DNA from 3 places in the Bordetella genomosp. 10 genome. Region 1 is predicted to be linked to each of the others. Evidence: predicted binding sites of a transcription regulator. Region 1 holds the regulator's gene; each other region holds the start of a gene.

Region 1 (6,635 bases):
GCAATTGCAGCGGCCGGTTGTCGAGCGCGGACGGCAGGCGGAAACCGTAGTTGACCAGGGTTTCCTTGCGCGAACGGTCCCCGCGGTACATGCCGCCCAACTGGCCGATGGTGACGTGGCTTTCGTCGATGAACATCAGGGCGTCGGCCGGCAGGTAGTCGATCAGCGTGGGCGGCGGCTCGCCGGGGGCGGCGCCGGACAGATGGCGCGAGTAGTTCTCGATGCCTTTGCAAAAGCCCAGTTCCTGCAGCATTTCCAGGTCGAACCGGGTGCGCTGCTCCAGCCGCTGGGCTTCCACCAGCTTGCCCTCGTCGATGAAAAGCTTGGAACGCTCGCGCAGCTCTTCCTTGATGGTCTCGATGGCGCGCAGCACGGTATCGCGCGGCGTGACGTAATGCGACCCCGGATAAACGGTGAAGCGCGGCACCTTCTGCCGCACCTTGCCGGTGAGCGGATCGAACAGCTCCAGCGTTTCCACCTCGTCGTCGAACAAGGTGACGCGCAGCGCCAGCTCGGCGCTTTCCGCCGGGAAGATGTCGATGGTCTCGCCGCGCACGCGGAACACGCCGCGGGCGAATTCGGCGTCGTTGCGGGTGTACTGCATGGAGACCAGGCGGGCGAGGATCTCGCGCCGCGACACGCGGTCGCCGGCGCGCAGGATCAGCACCATGGCGTGGTAGTCGCCCGGATTGCCGATACCATAGATGCACGAAACCGTACCGACGATGACGGTATCGCGGCGCTCCAACAGGCTCTTGGTGGCCGACAGCCGCATCTGCTCGATGTGCTCGTTGATCGACGAGTCCTTTTCGATGAACAGGTCGCGCGTGGGCACGTAGGCTTCGGGCTGGTAGTAGTCGTAATACGAGACGAAGTACTCGACCGCGTTGCGCGGGAAGAACTCGCGCATCTCGGCATAGAGCTGCGCCGCCAGCGTCTTGTTCGGCGCCAGCACCAGGGCCGGCCGGCCCAGACGGGCGATGACGTTGGCCATGGTGTAGGTCTTGCCCGAGCCCGTCACGCCCAGCAAGGTCTGGTACATCAGACCGTCCTCCACGCCTTGCGTCAGCGCCTCGATGGCATTGGGCTGATCGCCGGCCGGCGGATAGGGCTGGTAGAGCTGGAAAGGGCTGTCGGGGAATTCGATGAATCCGGGAGAGGACATGCTAGACTGTCCGAGGGAAACCCCTGATTATCCGCCGCACTGTCCGCTGCGTCCACCCTTCCTCCGTTCGATCCGATGAGCACTCTTTTCGACTCCGTAGAGCTAGCACCCCGCGACCCCATTTTGGGCCTGAACGAGCAATACAACGCCGACACGCGTCCCGGCAAGGTCAACCTCGGGGTTGGCGTGTATTACGACGACAATGGCCGCATCCCGCTGCTGGCCGCGGTGCGCAAGGCGGAGACGGCTCGCATCGAGGCGGCCGCCGCGCGCGGCTACCTGCCGATCGAAGGGATCCCGGGCTACAACAAGGGCGCGCAGACCCTGCTGCTGGGCGCCGACTCGCCCCTGGCCGCCGAAGGCCGCGTGCTGACGGTGCAGGCCCTGGGCGGCACCGGCGCGCTGAAGATCGGCGCCGATTTCCTGCGCCAGTTGCTGCCGGGCGCCAAGGCCTACATCAGCGATCCGAGCTGGGAAAACCACCGCGCCCTGTTCGAGCGCGCCGGTTTCACCGTTGAAAACTACGCCTACTACGACGCCGCCACCCGCGGCCTGAATTTCGAAGGCATGCTGGCCAGTCTGAAGGCCATGCCGGCGCAAAGCGTGGTCGTGCTGCACGCCTGCTGCCACAACCCGACCGGCGTGGATCCCACCCCCGAGCAGTGGAAGCAGATCGCCGCGGTCGTCAAGGAACGCGGCCTGGTGCCCTTCCTGGACATCGCCTACCAGGGCTTCGGCGAAGGCCTGCAGGAAGATGCCGCGGTCGTGCGCCTGTTCGCCGACCTGGACATCACCATGCTGGTCAGCTCCTCGTTCTCGAAGTCGTTCTCGCTGTACGGCGAGCGCGTCGGCGCGTTGACGGTGGTCGCCGGCAACAAGGACGAAGCCACCCGCGTGCTGAGCCAGCTCAAGCGCGTGATTCGCACCAACTACTCCAACCCGCCCACCCACGGCGGCACGGTGGTCGCCTCGGTCCTCAACTCGCCCGAGCTCTTCGCCCTGTGGGAAGAGGAACTGGCCGGCATGCGCGACCGCATCCGCCTGATGCGCGCCCAACTGGTGGAGAAGATCAAGGCCGCCGGCGCCAGCCAGGACTTCAGCTTCGTGCTCAAGCAGCGCGGCATGTTCTCCTATTCGGGCCTGAACCCGGCCCAGGTCGACCGCCTGCGCGAAGAGCATGGCGTGTACGCCGTGGCCAGCGGCCGCATCTGCGTGGCCGCGCTGAACAGCGGCAACATCGACAAGGTCGCCAACGCCATCGCGGCCGTGCTGAAGGGCTGAACCCCCGCGTGCCGGGCCGGCGCGGACCTGCGCCGGCCCGGCGCGGCTGAAAAAAGGCCCCCACGCCGCGCGGCTGCGCCGCTTGCTGCCCCCCGAGGGGGCGCTTTTCATCTTGGGAGCGGCCCGGCGCGGCTGAAAAAAGGCCCCCACGCCGCGCGGCTGCGCCGCTTGCTGCCCCCCGAGGGGGCGCTTTTCATCTTGGGAGCGGCCCGGCGATGAAAAAAGGCCCCCACGCCGCGCGGCTGCGCCGCTTGCTGCCCCCCGAGGGGGCGTTTTTCATCTTGGGAGCGGCCCGGCGATGAAAAAACGCCGCTGGAAAAAGGCTTGCATTTCCAAGCTGCGTCCCCCAAAATTCAGGGCTGTATATCCATACAGCCCGAAGATTTCCTGGGAGACGGACGCATGGCCACCAAACTCACCGAACGTCAGCAGCAGATTCTCGATCTGATCCGCCAGACGGTCGCCAGCACCGGCTTCCCCCCTACCCGCGCCGAAATCGCGCAGGCCCTGGGGTTTCGTTCGCCCAATGCCGCGGAAGATCACCTGAAGGCATTGGCGCGCAAGGGCGCCATCGAACTCACCGCCGGGGCGTCGCGCGGCATACGCCTGAAGGAAGCCCCCACGGGCGTGCAGGCCATGCTGCCCCTCCCTGCCCTCGCCCAACTGATGCTGCCGCTGGTCGGCCGCGTCGCCGCCGGCAGCCCCATTCTTGCGGCCGAACACGTCGAACGCGACGTCGGCGTCGATCCCGGCCTGTTCGCGCAACGTCCCGACTACCTGCTCAAGGTGCGCGGCATGAGCATGCGCGACGCCGGCATCCTCGACGGCGACCTGCTGGCGGTCAAGAAAGCCGGCGAGGCGCGCGACGGGCAGATCGTCGTGGCGCGCATCGACGACGACGTGACGGTCAAGCGCCTGCAGCGGCAAGGCGGCCGCATCCAGTTGCTGCCGGAGAACCCGGATTTCGAGCCCATCGTCGTGCGGAACGGCCAGGACTTCGCGTTGGAAGGCATCGCCGTGGGCCTCATCCGGACGCAGGCGCTGCACTGAGTGGCGGGCGATGTAAACGGACAAGCCGAAGAAGCCAAACGAGCCAACGAACAAGCCAACAAACAAGCCGCATCAACAAGAAAGCCGCATAAACAAAAAGGCGAACCGCATATACGGTTCGCCTTTTTGCTTGGCCGGGGCCGGAGCCCCTGCCTCCCGCATCAATCAATGCTTGGTCACGGGATCCGCGCTTTCGCTAGCGGGCTGGGCCGAGACCAGAGGCTTGTCCTTGGACTCTTCCTCGCTCAGCGGCTCGGGCATGCGTTCGAGCGCCAATTCCAGGACCTTGTCGATCCAACGCACCGGCACGACTTCCAGGTGGTTCTTGACGTTGTCCGGAATCTCCGCCAGATCCTTGACGTTTTCCTCGGGGATCAGCACGGTCTTGATGCCACCGCGGTGCGCGGCCAGCAGCTTTTCCTTCAAGCCGCCGATGGCCAGCACCTCGCCACGCAGGGTGATCTCGCCCGTCATGGCCACGTCCGCGCGCACCGGAATGCCCGACAAGGCCGACACCATGGCCGTGGTGATGGCGATACCCGCGGACGGACCGTCCTTGGGCGTCGCGCCTTCCGGCACGTGCACGTGCATGTCGCGCTTCTCGAACACGCTGTCGGCAAAGCCCAGGCGGCGGGCGCGCGAGCGCACCACCGTGCGGGCCGCCTCGACCGATTCCTTCATCACGTCGCCCAGCGAACCGGTGCGCTGGATGGCGCCCTTGCCCGGCATGTCGGCGACTTCGATGGTCAGCAGATCGCCGCCCACTTCGGTCCAGGCCAGGCCGGTCACCTGGCCCACCTGGTTTTCCTTCTCGGCCATGCCGAAGGTGTAGCGGCGCACGCCCAGGTAGTCGTTGAGGTTGTCCGCCGACACGACCACGCCCTTGGCCTGCTCCGCCTCGCCCTTGCCGGCCGCGGCATCGCGCTTGGTCAGCAGTTCCTTGACCACCTTGCGGCAGATCTTGCCGATTTCGCGCTCCAGCGCCCGCACGCCGGCTTCCCGGGTGTAATAGCGGACGATATCGCGCAGGGCCGATTCCTCGACCGACAGTTCGCCATCCTTCAAGCCGTTGTTCTTCAGCAGCTTGGGCAGCAGGTGGTCGCTGGCGATATGCACCTTCTCGTCTTCGGTGTAGCCCGAAAGGCGGATGACTTCCATCCGGTCCAGCAGGGCCGGCGGAATGTTCAGCGTATTGCTGGTCGCCACGAACATCACGTCCGACAGGTCGAAATCGACCTCGACGTAGTGGTCCTGGAAGGTGTGGTTCTGTTCCGGGTCCAGCACTTCCAGCAGCGCTGACGAAGGATCGCCGCGGAAGTCCATGCCCAGCTTGTCGATTTCGTCCAGCAGGAACAGCGGATTGCGCACGCCCACCTTGTTCATGTTCTGCAGGATCTTGCCCGGCATGGAACCGATGTAGGTGCGGCGATGGCCGCGGATCTCGGCCTCGTCGCGCACGCCGCCCAGCGCCATGCGCACGAACTTGCGGTTCGTGGCCTTGGCGATCGACTGGCCGAGCGAGGTCTTGCCGACGCCCGGAGGGCCGACCAGGCACAGGATAGGCGCCTTGACCTTGTCCACGCGCTGCTGCACGGCGAGATATTCGAGGATGCGTTCCTTGACCTTCTCCAGGCCATAGTGATCGTCATCCAGCACCGACTCGGCGTTGGAAATGGAGTTGTTGACCTTGCTCTTCTTGCGCCACGGCAGATTGATCAGCGTGTCGATGTAGTTGCGCACCACGGTGGCCTCGGCCGACATGGGCGACATGAGCTTGAGCTTCTTGAGCTCGGCGTCGGCCTTCTTGCGCGCGTCCTTGGGCATACGGGCGGCGAGGATCTTCTTTTCGAGCTCCTCGATGTCCGCGCCCTCTTCGCCTTCGCCCAGTTCCTTCTGGATGGCCTTGACCTGTTCGTTCAGGTAGTAGTCGCGCTGGCTCTTCTCCATCTGCTTCTTGACGCGGCCGCGGATACGCTTCTCCACCTGGAGAATGTCGATTTCCGTTTCCAGTTGCGTGAGCAGGCCTTCCAGGCGCTCGGCGGTGCCGAAGATTTCCAGCATCTTCTGCTTCTGCTCGAGCTTGAGCGGCAGGTGCGCGGCGATGGTGTCGGCCAGGCGGCCGGCGTCGTCGATGCCCGCCAGCGAGGTCAGGATCTCGGGCGGGATCTTCTTGTTCAGTTTTACGTACTGCTCGAACTGCGCCACGATGGCGCGGCGCAGGGCTTCGGTTTCCGAACCCTGGGCGGTGTCCTGCTCGATGGGCACCACTTCGCAGGTGAAATGCGAATCGACGTCCTCGATGCGGGTGATGCGCGCGCGCTGCGAGCCTTCCACCAGCACCTTCACGGTGCCGTCGGGCAGCTTGAGCATTTGCAGGATGCCGGCCACGCAGCCGATTTCATAGACGTCCTCGGGCGAGGGATCGTCCTTGCCGGCGGACTTCTGCGCCACCAGCATGATGCTTTTGCCGGCCTCCATGGCCACTTCCAAGGCCCGGATGGAACGGGGACGCCCCACGAACAGCGGAATGACCATGTGCGGAAACACCACGACGTCGCGCAGCGGCAGCAACGGCAGGTCGATAGGTTCGGAAGGCAAGGTCTGAGTGCCAGACATAGAGTAGTCCTCGGTATGACGAGTCGGAGATGATGCTATCGTCGCGCCCGAGGGAACGACCCTGTCAAACATCTGTTACGACCGATATGGGAACGATAGCTTAATTTTCAAGCCCGCGGTCCAGCCCCGGCTAAATGAATGAAAAAACCCGTAGAACACTACGGGTTTTTTTCAACGTGTCCAGGAACTTAGGCCGCCGCGTCGCGGACTTCGCCCCGCTCCGGCTTGGCCGGCTGGCTGGCCTCATCCGCATAGATGAGCAAGGGCTGGCCGTCGCCGTCGATGACGTTGTCGTCCACCACCACCCGGCTGACGTTGCCTTGCGACGGCAGCTCGTACATGGTGTCCAGCAACGCCGACTCTAGGATGGAACGCAGGCCGCGGGCGCCGGTCTTGCGCTTGAGCGCCTTGCGCGCGATGGCCTTCAGCGCGGCCGGACGCACGTCCAGTTCCGCCCCTTCCATCGCGAACAGCTTCTGGAACTGCTTGAGCAGCGCGTTCTTGGGCTCGGTGAGGATCTGCA
Region 2 (6,635 bases), on a different contig from region 1:
CCTTCGGCCTGGGCCATCTCTCGGGCGAGGACATCGTGCGCGGCTTCCCGGAGTTCGCGCCCTTCGTGGCGAACTGCCGCTTCTACAACTGCGCCCACCTGCATGAGCCCGGCTGCGGCGTCCTGGCCGCCCTGCGCGAGGGCCTGATCGAGCCGGCGCGCCATGCGCTCTATCAGCGCATCGTGGAGGAAAACGCGGCGCAGGCGCGGTACTGAAACCGGCGCCCGCGCGCTGTGTCCGTGGTTATGGCCGTGGTTATGGCCTGTGGTTGTAGCTAACGTCCGCCGCCCAGCAGGTAATACAGATTGCGCAGCATGGCGGCCGTCGCGCCCCAGATGAAATAACGGCCCCAGGGCATGGAGTAGTACTGCCGCACCCGGCCATCGGCCAATTCCGCGCGGTGCAGGCGATGGTTCGCCGGGTCGACGATGAAGCGCAGGGGCACTTCGAACACTTCCGCCACTTCGAACGCATCGGGCGCCAGGGTGAATCCCGGCTGCACCAGGCCGACGACGGGCGTAATGGAAAAACCGGTGGCCGTCATATAGGACGGCATGCTGCCCAGCACGTCGACATAATCGGGCGCCAAACCGGTTTCCTCTTGCGCTTCGCGCAAGGCGGCCGCCACCGGACTGGGGTCGCTGTCCTCGATACGGCCGCCGGGAAAGCTGATCTGCCCCGCATGGTCGTGCAGGTGCGCGGCACGCTGGGTCAGCATCACGGACACCCCGTCCGGGCGGGACACCAGCGGCACCAGCACGGCCGCCAGCACGGGTGGACCCTCGCGTCCCGGATAACGGGTGTCGTCGTTCAGGGGCAGTTGCACCGACCACGACGTGGGCCCGGCCAGCCGCTGGCGCAAGGCCGGCTCCGTCAGGCGTTCGGAAGGCAACGGCGGCAAACCATCATCGGCCGTGACCCAGGGCTGGGTCGCCGGATCGAAAAACGGCCGCACGGAAGGACGGCGCGGCCGCGAAGGAGAAGAAGAGTCAGACATAAGCCCGTGGGGAATAGCCTATGAAGAATACCCTGTCAGGGCCGGGAATGGAAAAGGCACCCTGCAGGGTGCCTTTTCCCATGGGAGCCTTTCCCATGCAGTCGCGGAAAGCGCGGCATACCACCGCCGCCCTTGCCTCCGCCTCCTGGCATGCGGACAAGCCGGAAGGCCGGTCTCGCATGCCGGAGGCGGACATCGCGATCAGGACGCGGCCTTGGCCGACTGGGCGGCAGCCTGACGGCTGACCAGCTTTTCCTTGATGCGAGCCGACTTGCCCGAGCGGTTGCGCAGGTAGTACAGCTTGGCGCGACGCACGTCGCCACGACGCTTCACTTCGATCGAGGCGATTTGCGGCGAGTACAGTTGGAACGTACGCTCGACGGCTTCACCCGACGAGATCTTGCGCACGATGAACGACGAGTTCAGGCCGCGGTTGCGCTTGGCGATGACCACGCCTTCGAAGGCCTGGACGCGCTTGCGGTTACCTTCAACCACGTTGACGTTGACCACCACGGTGTCGCCGGGGGCGAACTCGGGCAGCGTCTTGTTGTCGCCCAGCAGGCGCTTGATTTCTTCCTGTTCCAGGATAGCGATGAGGTTCATATGAACTCCAGATTCATCATGTCTGTGCGGGATTCGTGGCCATCGCGACGGACTTCATGCGCCTTCGGGGAGAAGGCACAGGTCGGCCGACAGGATGTTTCGCCAGTAGATTCGCCACGACTGTTGGTTTCCACGGCCGCATGAACGCCTATACATGGGCGCTTATAAGAAGACGCACATGAGCGCATGCACTATGTGCGTACGCGTTATAGGGATATGCCATGCGGGACGTGGCTACGGGCCAACGTTTCCATGACAGAAACGCTTCCGTTTTAGCCGCACGCAGAGGATGAGTTTTGGCAAACGCGCAATTCTACATGAAATCAGTCAGTTACGTAAGGGGCAAGGGGATAAGGGACAAGAGGTATAGGCGTCATACCTGCCCGGTATCCCGCCGGGTCAGAATCCCAGCGCGGCGCCCAGCCACATCAAGCCGGGGATCATGGCGCCCCACATGCCGACGAGCAGGATATCCGTCACCATTTCGCGAACGCTGACTTCGCCGCCGCGGGCGGGATTCCCGGCGGGGATGGCAGGGCTGGATGCGGGCGCCGGCCGGGCGGTATCGCCCACGGCGCCCTCGGCGCCCCGCCCTGCGGGAACCTGGTCCTGGGGCGCCGGGCGGAACGGCCATTTCCCCGTGAGCTTGCCGGCGAGCCTGCCAGGCAGCTTGCCCGGACGCCGGCCGGCCGGGGCCGCGCCCGGCGTCGCGCCGGCGATGGCGCCAAACGTGCCGGCGATGCTGCCGGAGAATTCACGGGGAAACGGGGCGGAAAATTGCGGTTGAGCGGCAACGGTCATGATGGGCTCCTGGCTAGCGCGTAGGCGTCTGCGCGGCGGATGAAACAGCGGGGCCGGGCGGGTCGAACAAGCTCAATTGCGGGGACGGCGCCCGGACCTGCCGTCCCGCCGCGCCGCCCACGGGGGACGGCGCGACGAATCGTTGGGTGTCCAGCAGCAAGCGCTGGCGGTTCAGGCCGTGCTTGCGCACGGCCAGTTCGAAGCGTTGACGCAGCAGATCGGCCCAGGCGCCGGTGCCGCGCATGCGGGTACCGAAATGGGGATCGTTGCGCTTGCCGCCCCGCATGTCCTCGATACGGTGCAGCACGCGCTGCGCGCGGTCGGGGAAATGGGCCAGCAGCCATTGTTCGAACACATCCTTCACTTCCCAGGGCAGGCGCACCACGGTATAGCTGCCGTAGTAGGCGCCGGCGTGGGCAGCGGCTTCGAGGATGCGTTCCAGGTAGACGTCGTTGATGAAGGGAATGACGGGCGCGACCAGGACGCCGACCGGCACGCCCGCTTCGGCCAGCGTGCGCACCGCTTGCAGCCGGCGCTGCGGCGCCGAGGCGCGCGGCTCCAGCGTGCGCGACAGGTCGTTGTCCAGGGAGGTGATGCTGACGTACACGGCGACCAGGTTGCGCTCGGCCAGGGCGCGCAGCAGGTCCAGGTCGCGCTCGACCAGGGCGTTCTTGGTCACCAGGGTCAGCGGATGGCCGGTTTCCAGCAGCAATTCGAGCAGGCCGCGCGTCAGGCGCCAGTCGCGCTCGATGGGCTGGTAGATATCCGTGGCGGAGCCCAGGTTGATGGGCGAGACGCGATAGCCCGGCCGCGCCAGTTCCGCGCGCAGGGCGTCCACGGCGTTGGCCTTGGCGACCAGGCGGGTCTCGAAGTCCAGGCCGGGGGAATAGCCCAGGTAGGCATGGGTGGGCCGGGCGTAGCAATAGACGCAGCCGTGCTCGCACCCGCGGTAGGGATTGATGGCCTGGTCGAAGCCGATATCCGGCGAATCGTTGCGGGAGAGGATGCGGCGCGCCTGCTCGACCGCCACGGTGGTGGCCAATCCGCGGGGCGGCTGGAAATAAACGGGGACAGTTTGAGCGGGGTCGTGATCGACGGCGGCGCTGCGCTCGTCTTGCTGGAAGCGATGGCCGACATTAGTAACCGCACCCCGACCGCGCAAGGCGGCGGGGGCGGCAGCCGGGGACCCAGAACCGGCGGAAACAAAATGATCGGTGCGTTCCATGAAAGTACTGTACAAGCATCCAGTACTTTATGCAACCCACTGATCGTCGTTTTGCGACGACGGTTCACTTTACTCCAAGACCACGGCGCGTGCGGAGCTAAATTTTTCTGCTGTGGCTTTGCCGCAAAACCCGCATGAACGCTGTCTTTCAGCGAGAGTGATCACTTCAGCAGTACAACGGCGGGGCTTGACAAACCGCCCCGCCGGCGTTCACCGCAGCATGCCCGCGGCCGCGGTCTGGTGCGTCGCTTCGTCGATCAGGATGAAGGCGCCGGTGGCCGGGTTTTGCGCATAGGCATCCACCGCCAACGCATCGCGCGTCGCGATCACCACGCGGCCGATATCGTTCATCGACAATGCGCTGCCTTGCGCTTCGATCTCATCGAGTTCGTGGATGTCGCGGCGCGTGCGCACCTCCTTGATGCGCGCCGAGGTCAAGCGCGTGCCGTGCTTGAGCAGATACTTGCGCGCGGGATTCAAGGCCTGCGCATCGAACCAGCACAGCTCCGCTTCGAACTCGCGCGCGACGCGCGCCGGCGCATCGGCGTGCGCGAGCACGTCGCCGCGCGATACGTCGACGTCGCGATCCAGCTCCACCATGACGGAGTCGCCCGCATGGGCGTGCGCGCGCGCTTCCGTGTGCGCCAGGATGCGGCGCACGCGCGCGCTCGCGCCGGCGGGCTGCACCACCACTTCATCGCCGACGCGCAGGATGCCGCTGGCGAGGCGGCCCGCATAGGCGCGGAAGTCGGTCGCCGTGTCGCCGTCATGGCGCGACACCCATTGCACCGGAAAACGCAGGGGCGCGTCGGCGGCGGCGTCGCGCGTGTCCAGCGCTTCCAGCAAGGACAGCAGCGGCTGGCCTTCGTACCAGGGCGCGGCCTCGCTACGGTTCACCACGTTGTCTCCGCGCAGCGCGGAGATCGGCAGCGCCTGGTAGCGCTCGATGCCGATGCGGCGCGCCAGGCCGGCATAGGCGGCGTCGATGCGCGCGAACACCGCCTGGTCCCAATCGACCAGGTCCATCTTGTTGACCGCGACCACGATGTGGCGGATGCCCAGCAGATGCGCCAGCATGCTGTGGCGCTTGGTCTGCGGCAGCAAGCGGCCGTCGGCGGCGCGCGTGGCGTCGATCAGGATGACGGCGACGTCGGCGGTGGAGGCGCCGGTCACCATGTTGCGCGTGTACTGCTCATGGCCGGGCGCGTCGGCGATGATGAACTTGCGCCGGGGCGTCGCGAAGTAGCGATAGGCGACGTCGATGGTGATCCCCTGCTCCCGCTCCGCCTCCAGCCCGTCGGTGAGCAGGGAGAAGTCGATGCCGTCGCCGCTGACGCGCTTGTGCTTGGCGCGCGCGATGGCGTCGAGCTGGTCGGCGAACACGCCCTTGCTGTCATACAGCAGGCGGCCGATCAGCGTGGACTTGCCGTCGTCGACCGAACCGGCGGTGATCAGGCGAATGACGCCGCCGTCGGCGGACGGCAGGAAGGAGTCGTTGATGGCGTTCATGGTGAGGTTCGATTCCGGTCGGTGCTTGGATGCTTAGAAATACCCTTCGCGCTTGCGCCGTTCCATGGACGCTTCCGAGGTCTGGTCGTCCATGCGCGTGGCGCCGCGTTCGGTGATGTCGCTGATGGCGGTCTCGGCGATGATGGCGGCGTTGTCCGACGCCTCCGACGCCACGGGGCAGGTGCAGGAGATGTCGCCGACCGTGCGAAAGCGCACCGACAGGTTCTCGACCTGCTCGCCGTCCCGGGACGGGGTCAGGCGAGTCACCGGCACCAGCAGGCCGTTGCGCCGCACCACGTCGCGCCGGTGGGCGTAGTAGATCGACGGCAAGGCCAGTTGCTCGCGTTCGATGTACTGCCAGACGTCCAGCTCGGTCCAGTTGGAGATGGGGAACACGCGCATGTTCTCGCCGCGATGCACCCGGGTGTTGTAGAGGTCCCAGACCTCGGGCCGCTGGTTCTTCGGATCCCACAGGCCGAACTCGTCGCGGAAGGAGAAGATGCGCTCCTTCGCGCGCGCCTTCTCTTCGTCGCGGCGCGCGCCGCCGATGCACGCGTCGAAGCCGAACTCGGCGATGGCTTCCAGCAGCGTCACCGCCTGCGCGGCATTGCGCGAATCGGTTTCGCGCCGCAACACCACCGAGCCGCGCGCGATCGAATCCTCGACGCTGCGCACGATCAGCGTCTCGCCCAGCTCGGCGGCGCGGGCGTCGCGGAAATCGATCACCTCGCCGAAGTTGTGGCCGGTGTCCACGTGCAGCAGGGGGAAGGGAAAACGTCCCGGGCGGAAGGCTTTTTCCGCCAGGCGCAGCAGGACGCAGGAATCCTTGCCGCCGGAAAACAGCAGGACGGGCCGCTCGCACTCGGCGGCGACTTCGCGCAGGATGAAGATGGCTTCGGATTCCAGCCAATCCAGATGGCTGCGGGTGTGTTGTTGTACGGTGGACATATCGGACCTGTGGGGACTTGCCGGAACCCGGCGCCGTGCCGCGGAAGTTCTTGCGAAGCTTCCGGGACGCGGGGCCAGGATCACGGCGCCTGGGACTTGATCGAAAAACGGTTGCCGGCGTGCAGGCCGCATTCCTTGGAATCGGACGACTCCCACCACCAGCGGCCGGCGCGCACGTCCTCGCCGGGGCGGATGGCGCGGGTACAGGGCTCGCAGCCGATGGAGGGATAGCCTTGGTCGTGCAGCGGGTTGTAGGGGATGCCCAAGGCGCGGATCGCGGTCCAGACCTCGGTTTCGGTCCAGTCGGCCAGCGGGTTGAACTTGTACAGGCCGAAGACGACGTCCTGCTCTTCTTCGGGCAGGTCGGCGCGGGTGGCGGACTGGGCGCGGCGCTGGCCGGTGATCCATGCCTTGCGGCCCGCCAGCGCGCGGCGCAGCGGCTCCACCTTGCGGATTTCGCAACAGGCCTTGCGCAGTTCCACGCTCTCGTAGAACGCATAAGCGCCGTGCGCGTCGACGTGCGCCCGCACCGCGTCGGCCTGGGGGTGGAAG
Region 3 (6,635 bases), 200 kb from region 1:
CGCACCTGGGGCAGTCCGCGGACACGGACAAGGTGCGGGCGGTCGCCGAGCGCATCGCGCCGCTGGGCTGGCACGTGCAGTTGCACGTCACCGCCGCCCACCTGGGCGCGCTGCGAGGCTTCCTCGAATCGCTGCCGGTGCCTTTCGTCATCGATCACATGGGACGCACGATGGTGGCCGACGGCCTGGACCAGCAACCCCTCGCGGACCTGCTCGACGTGCTGCGCCACCCGCGCGCATGGCTGAAGATCAGCGGACCGGAGCGCATCTCCGCGGCCTTGTCGCGGCAGGACCGGCCTTACGCGGACGCCGCGCCTTTCGTCCGCCGCATGCTGGACGTCGCGCCGGACCGCATCGTGTGGGGCACCGACTGGCCGCATCCCAACGTGCGCGAGGTGCCCGACGACGGCAAGCTGGTGGACCTGCTGCCGCTGTACTCGGACGATCCCGCCGCGCTCGATCGCGTCCTGGTCGACAACCCCCGGCGCTTGTACGGCTACGATTGAGCGGCCGGATGGATGGGGTGAAGCCGGCCCGGCCCCGCGCGGCCCCGGTCAGGCGTGGTGCTGGCTGATGATTTCCAGCACGCCGTTGATGACGAACTGCACGCCCATGCATATCAGGAGGAAACCCATCACCCGGGAGATCGCCTCGACGCCGCCGTGTCCGATGATGCGAACCAGCGGTCCCGCGAAGCGCAGGCATACCCAGAACAACAGGCCCAGGAGCACGAAGACGACGATGGGCGCCACGGCCACGACCCAGGCCGCGGTGGCGGCGGTGACCACGCCATCCCGGGTGGCCGTCGCGCTGATGATCATGGCGATGGTGCCCGGACCGGCGGTGCCGGGCAGCGCGAGGGGGACGAAGGCGATGTTGGGAATATGCCTGTTGCGTTGCACGGCCGCCTCGACCTTGTCGGCTTCGGGTATGTCCTCGGCCGCGGAGGAGGGGAACATCATGTTGAAGCCGATCGCCGCGACGATCAGGCCGCCCGCTATTCTCAGCCCGGGGATCGAGATCCCGAAGGTCGCCATGATCCACGCGCCCGCGTAATACGTGACCAGCATGATGGCCACGACGTAGATGGCCCCTTGCTTGATCTGCTTCTGGCGCTCCAGATAGGGTATCTGCTCGCCCAGCGACAACAGCAGCGTCATGGACGTCAGCGGATTCGCCAGCGGCAGCAGGATCGCCAGCCCCAGGCCAATCAGGCGCGCCAAGTCGGTCAAGTCTTGCATCGTTTCCCCAGGATGAACTCAGGATGCCTCGCGGCGGCGGCCGTCGTGCGCTTCTTCTCCGTCGCGCGCGCCGCCGCGGCAGCAAGCAACTTAGACGAGTTCGTCCGATTTCTCAACCGTGAGGTCCGGCGCGGTCCCGCCCCTGTCCTTCGATCGGCCGGGCATGCCGTCAACTATCCGGCTGCCCCTTGGACGCCAGCTCGCGCGCGCGGGCGAGCGCGCCGGCGATGGCGGCGATGACGTGTTCGCGCTCCGCTTCGCCGGTGACGCGCAGGGCATAGGAGGGATGCCAGGTGGCGACCAGCCAGGCTTCGCCCAGCCGGACGGCCTGGTCGAGGTAGTCCTGCATGTGCACCGGCCGCCGCACCATGGCGCGCAGCGCGGTGGCGCCCAGGGTGACGATGACGGGCGGGCGTATGCGGTCCAGTTCCTGGTCCAGCCAGTAGAGACAGGCGTCCACTTCGCGCTGCGCGGGCGTCTTGTGCATGCGCCGCTTGCCGCGCGGGATCCATTTGAAGTGCTTCACCGCGTTGGTCACGTAGACCTCGTCCCGCGCGATGCCGGCGCGCGCCAGCGCTTCGTCCAGGATGCGGCCGGCCGGGCCGACGAAGGCCTTGCCCGCGAGGTCTTCCTGGTCGCCGGGCTGTTCGCCGATGAGCATGATGCGGGCCGACGCGGGACCGTTGCCGGGCACGCCGTGGGTCGCATTGCGCCAGAGGTCGCAGCGTCGGCACTGGTCCAGCGAGGAGGGCGCATCGCGTTGCGGCTGCGCGCGGTGGGCCGCGACCGCCACCGGCTTGCCGTCCATGCCGCCGACGTCCCGCGCCTGCCCGACGCGGCGCGCGCCGTTGCGGGCGGCGGCGACCATGCCGGGAATCTGCGCGGCTTCCGGCAGCCCTTTCCAGAAACGCACGGGCATGTGCAGGCGCAAGGCGCTTTCGTTCAGGCGGGCGGGGTTGAAGATGCTGCGGTAGTAGGCCAGCCATAGCGGCTCGATGTCGTCGGCGCCGGCCCCGGCGCGCGCCGCCGCCGCGCCGTCGACGGGGGCGGCGGAGTATCGCAGGGACGCGCCGTCCCAGAATGCCGCGCCCGCCGGCGTGGCGATGCACCAGGTGGACGCGCCCATGCGTCGCGCGAAGTGCTCCGCGGCCCAAGGCAGGACGTCGTGCTCGGGCTCGTACCACGCCAGATATTCGGGGCCGTCGTCCGCCGCGCGCCGATGGAAGCGCACGTAGGCGATCATATCGTGCTTGGCGCGCCGCACGGCCTTGGCCATGGCGTGCAGGCGGGCGCCGTCCTCGTCCGCCGGCGACGCGACCGCGCGGTCGTCGTGGCGCCAGCGCCAGAGGGCGCGGTACAGGTGAACCCAACGGCGCGGCGAACGGTAGAGGGCGGCGTCTTGCATGAGCTCGGCGAAGGTTCTGGAGACGCGGATGACGGGCGGGGCGTCCGCATGAACCGTGCCCGTCCCGTCCGTATCGCCCGCCGGCGGTGAATCGCCGGCGCCTCCGTCCCGGCACGAAGGAGGCGTTTCCGCCGCAACGAAACCGTCCAGCGTCATCTGCGCGTCGCCGGGCGCGGCCCCTCCCTCCACGGCGAGCCACTGCACGTCTTCCGGCGCCCACTGCGCGGCCAGGGCGCGCAGGGCCTGCTCGCGCCAACTGACGTAGCTGCCGTCGATCAGCAGCCTGTGCGCGCCGGCGGCGTTGGCGTTCATCGGGCGCTCATAGCAGGGAGAGTTGTTCGGGCGGCGGCGCGAGCGCGCGCCGCAGTTGTTCGGAGGAAGACTCCGCCGTCGCCGGCCGGTAGTCGCGCACCACCACGAACGGCTTGGCCTTGTCGATGGCGCAGCGCAAACGGATCAGGTCCTGGTAACGCACGGCGCGCAGGCGGCGCAACTCCACGATGCGCTGGGCATTGCGCATGCCGATGCCGGGGACGCGCGCGATGAGGCGCTGCGGGGCGCGGTTCAGGTCCACCGGAAACGCCTCGCGATGCGCCAGCGCCCAGCCGAGCTTGGGGTCGATGTCCAAGGGCAGGTCGCCGTCGTCCTGGAACAATTCCTCGGCCTGGAAGCCGTAGCCGCGCATCAGGAAGTCGGCCTGGTACAGCCGGTGCTCGCGCAACAGCGGCGGCGCCTGGGCCGGGACGCTGGACGGGCTGTCGGGAATGGGGCTGAAGGCGGAATAGTAGACGCGCTTGAGCCGGTAGGCGCCGTACAGGGTCTGCGCGGTCTGCAGGATGGTGCGGTCGTTGGCGTCGTCGGCGCCGACGATCATCTGCGTGCTTTGCCCGGCGGGCGCGCGCGCCGCCGGCTTGCTTGGCGCGGCGAGCGATCGTTTCGCGCCGTCGCGCGCCTCGCCTTCGGCTTCCTCTCGCGCCAGCCGTATCGCGCCCATCGCGCGCTTGATGGTGTGGGCGTCCTTTTCCGGCGCCAGCCGCGCCAGGCCGCCTTCGGTGGGCAGTTCGATATTCACGCTGAGCCGGTCGGCGTATTGGCCCGCCTGCGCGATGAGCCTGGGATCGGCGTCGGGGATGGTCTTCAGATGGATGTAGCCGCGGAAGAGATGTTCCTCGCGCAGCGAGCGCGCCACCTGCACCAGTTGCTCCATGGTGTAGTCCGCGCTGCGGATGATGCCGGAACTGAGGAACAGGCCGTCGATGTAGTTGCGGCGGTAGAAATCCAGCGTCAGGTCGACGACTTCGCGCGGCGCGAAGCGCGCGCGGGGCACGTTGCTGGACCGGCGGTTGACGCAGTACTGGCAGTCGTAGAGGCAGAAGTTGGTCAGCAGTATCTTCAGCAGCGAGACGCAGCGGCCGTCCGGCGTGAAGCTGTGGCAGATGCCCGCGCCGGTGCTCGCGCCCAGCCCGGCGCGGCCGATGGAGTCCCGCTTTGGGGCGCCGCTGCTGGCGCAGGAGGCGTCGTACTTGGCGGCGTCCGCCAGGACTTCGAGCTTGGTGAGGACGTCCATGCCGTTCCTGAATGCTGTATGTATGTACAGTATTATAGGACGCCCCGAAGGGACCGCAAGCAAGGCCGGTCCCGGCCGAGGCCTGCGTCCGGTCGCCTGCCCCGGCGCCGCCACGCATCCTCCTCATCAATGACGACGGGCCGTCGCGCGGCAAGCGCGACGGCCCGTCATCGGATGGCGTCACGGCGCCGCGCCATGCGCGGCCGTTCCGCTCAGAACACGTGCCGCATCACCCAGTACAGTCCGCCCGACAGCAGCATGGCGGCGGGCAGGGTGAGGACCCAGGCCAGCGCCAGGTTGCGCAGCGTGCTCCATTGCAGGCCGGAGCGGTTGGCGGCCATGGTGCCCGCCACGCCGGAGGACAGGACGTGGGTGGTGGACACGGGCAGGCCGTACATGTCGGCGGCGCCGATGGTGGCCATGGCGACCAGTTCGGCCGACGCGCCCTGCGCATAGGTCAGGTGGGTCTTGCCGATTTTTTCGCCGACCGTGACGACGATGCGCTTCCAGCCCACCATGGTGCCCAGGCCCAGCGCGATCGCCACCGCCACCTTCACCCACAGCGGGATGAACTTGGTCGAGTCGTCGAGCGAGCGCTTGAAGGCGTCGAGGTTGGACTGCGTCTCGGCGTCGAACGCGACGCCGCCGTTCTTCTTGATGCGGTTGATGGTCTCCGAGGCCAGGTACATGTCGTTGCGGACGTTGCCCACGGCGTCGGCGGGAACGGCGGCGAGCGAGCCGTAGTGGCGCACCTGGCCGCCGATGGAGCCGGTCAGGGCCGCCAGCGAGGGGACCACGCCCGGATTGATTTCGTTGCTGCGGATGTAGGCCGTCAACGTCGCGCGCGGATCGGCCGGCGCGGCGGTGGGCGAGGTGCGGATGAGGGAGGCTTGCGTGGCCTGCGCCACGGCGGCGAAGCGGTTCATTTCCTCGACCGGCATGGCGCGGTTCAGGCCGTAGGTCAAGGGCACGGTGCCCACCAGGATCAGCATGATCAGGCCCATGCCTTTCTGGCCGTCGTTCGAGCCGTGGGCGAAGGAGACGCCGGTGCAGGTGAGGATCAGCAGGCCGCGGATCCACCAGGGCGGCGGGGTGTTGCCCTTGGGCTCCTGGTACAGCTCGCGGTTCTTGACGAAGGTGCGCAGCACGACCAGCAGCAGCGCCGCGCACACGAAGCCGACGATGGGCGACACCAGCAGCGTGAGGCCGACGCTCTTGGCCTGCGCCCAGTCGACGCCGGCGGTGCCGTCGCGGCCGTGCATCATGGCATTGGCCACGCCCACGCCGATGATGGAGCCGATCAGCGTGTGCGAGGACGACGCCGGCAGGCCCAGCCACCAGGTCGCCAGGTTCCAGATGATCGCGGCGATCAGCAGCGCGAACACCATGGCGAAGCCGGCGCTGGAGCCCACCTGCAGGATGAGCTCGACCGGCAGCAGGGAGATGATGCCGAAGGCCACCGCGCCGCTGGACAACAGCACGCCGAGGAAGTTGAACAGCCCCGACCACATGACGGCGAAATTGGGCGCGAGGGAGTTGGTGTAGATCACCGTGGCCACGGCATTGGCCGTGTCATGGAAACCGTTGACGAATTCGAAGCCCAGCGCGATCAGCAGGGCCACGCCCAGCAGCACGAAGGGGAGCCAGGAGATGAAATCGACATGGGCGTTGTCCATGTCGTGGAACAGGCTGTAGCCGGTGTAGAACAGGCCGATGGCCAGCAGGCCGAAGAAAACGATCACTGTCGTGGGGCCGGTGCGCTGGTCGAAGCGCGAGCGCACGCCGCCGTGAGAAGGCGGCAGGGCCGCGCTCTCGGTTGCGGTATTCATGGGGTCTACCTCTCGGAATTGCTTATCGTTGGGGGGTGCGAGAATGGTATGACCGGCCGATGACAGTGGGATGACGGCGGCGCCCGGGGCCGGGCGCCGCGGGGTATAGGGGAGCGTCGTGTGGGCGCGTCACGTCGGTGCGCCATGCAGGTGCGCCATGCAGGTGCGTTATGCAGGCGCCCGACTCATTGCGGCTGGATGCCCGCCACCCCCACCCATTCCTTCCAGCGCTGGGTGTCCGCCTTCACGAACGCGTCGAATTGCTTGACGTCCATCCCCTTGGGCATGAGGCCCAGGGCGCGCAGCCTGTCGGCCGTGGCCTGGTCCTGCAAGGCCTGCGCGATGTAGCCGTTCATGGCCTGGACGACGTCGTCCGGCGTGCCGGCCGGCGCCGACAGCCCCAGCCAGCCTTCCACCACGTAACCCGGATAGTAGGAATCCATGGTCGGCACGTCCGGCCAGCTCGGGTGGCGCTGGGCGCCCGTCACCGCCAGCGGGCGCAGGCTCTTGCCGTCGATCTGGCCCATGGCGGTCAGGTAGTCGACGAAGGCGAAATCGATCTGCCGGCCGCGCAGGTCGGTGATGATCTGCGT

The links. The regulator LexA, encoded in region 1, represses DNA repair genes until DNA is damaged. The targets are predictions, from matches to a motif close to ACTGTATNNNNATACAGT.
Region 2: CAL29_RS09235 (PA0069 family radical SAM protein) is a predicted target of LexA. The motif match lies at 3,633-3,650, and genes of this name have one in related genera.
Region 3: CAL29_RS10515 (putative DNA modification/repair radical SAM protein) is a predicted target of LexA. The motif match lies at 4,227-4,244, and genes of this name have one in related genera.

Annotation. Positions count from the first base shown of each region.
Region 1 covers NZ_NEVM01000002.1:428,080-434,714, reverse strand. Annotated here, with positions in the region: gene uvrB (excinuclease ABC subunit UvrB) at 1-1,165, opposite strand, end outside; gene CAL29_RS11350 (amino acid aminotransferase) at 1,241-2,446, shown strand; gene lexA (transcriptional repressor LexA) at 2,849-3,496, shown strand; gene lon (endopeptidase La) at 3,662-6,112, opposite strand; gene clpX (ATP-dependent Clp protease ATP-binding subunit ClpX) at 6,301-6,635, opposite strand, start outside.
Region 2 covers NZ_NEVM01000001.1:2,111,525-2,118,159, reverse strand. Annotated here, with positions in the region: gene rsgA (ribosome small subunit-dependent GTPase A) at 1-215, shown strand, start outside; gene CAL29_RS09250 (CoA pyrophosphatase) at 275-997, opposite strand; gene rplS (50S ribosomal protein L19) at 1,199-1,600, opposite strand; gene CAL29_RS09240 (hypothetical protein) at 2,000-2,401, opposite strand; gene CAL29_RS09235 (PA0069 family radical SAM protein) at 2,415-3,626, opposite strand; gene CAL29_RS09230 (sulfate adenylyltransferase subunit 1) at 3,837-5,135, opposite strand; gene cysD (sulfate adenylyltransferase subunit CysD) at 5,169-6,083, opposite strand; gene CAL29_RS09220 (phosphoadenylyl-sulfate reductase) at 6,164-6,635, opposite strand, start outside.
Region 3 covers NZ_NEVM01000002.1:232,146-238,780, forward strand. Annotated here, with positions in the region: gene CAL29_RS10500 (amidohydrolase family protein) at 1-506, shown strand, start outside; gene CAL29_RS10505 (MarC family NAAT transporter) at 555-1,241, opposite strand; gene CAL29_RS10510 (UdgX family uracil-DNA binding protein) at 1,411-2,958, opposite strand; gene CAL29_RS10515 (putative DNA modification/repair radical SAM protein) at 2,966-4,213, opposite strand; gene CAL29_RS10520 (inorganic phosphate transporter) at 4,426-6,042, opposite strand; gene CAL29_RS10525 (Bug family tripartite tricarboxylate transporter substrate binding protein) at 6,228-6,635, opposite strand, start outside.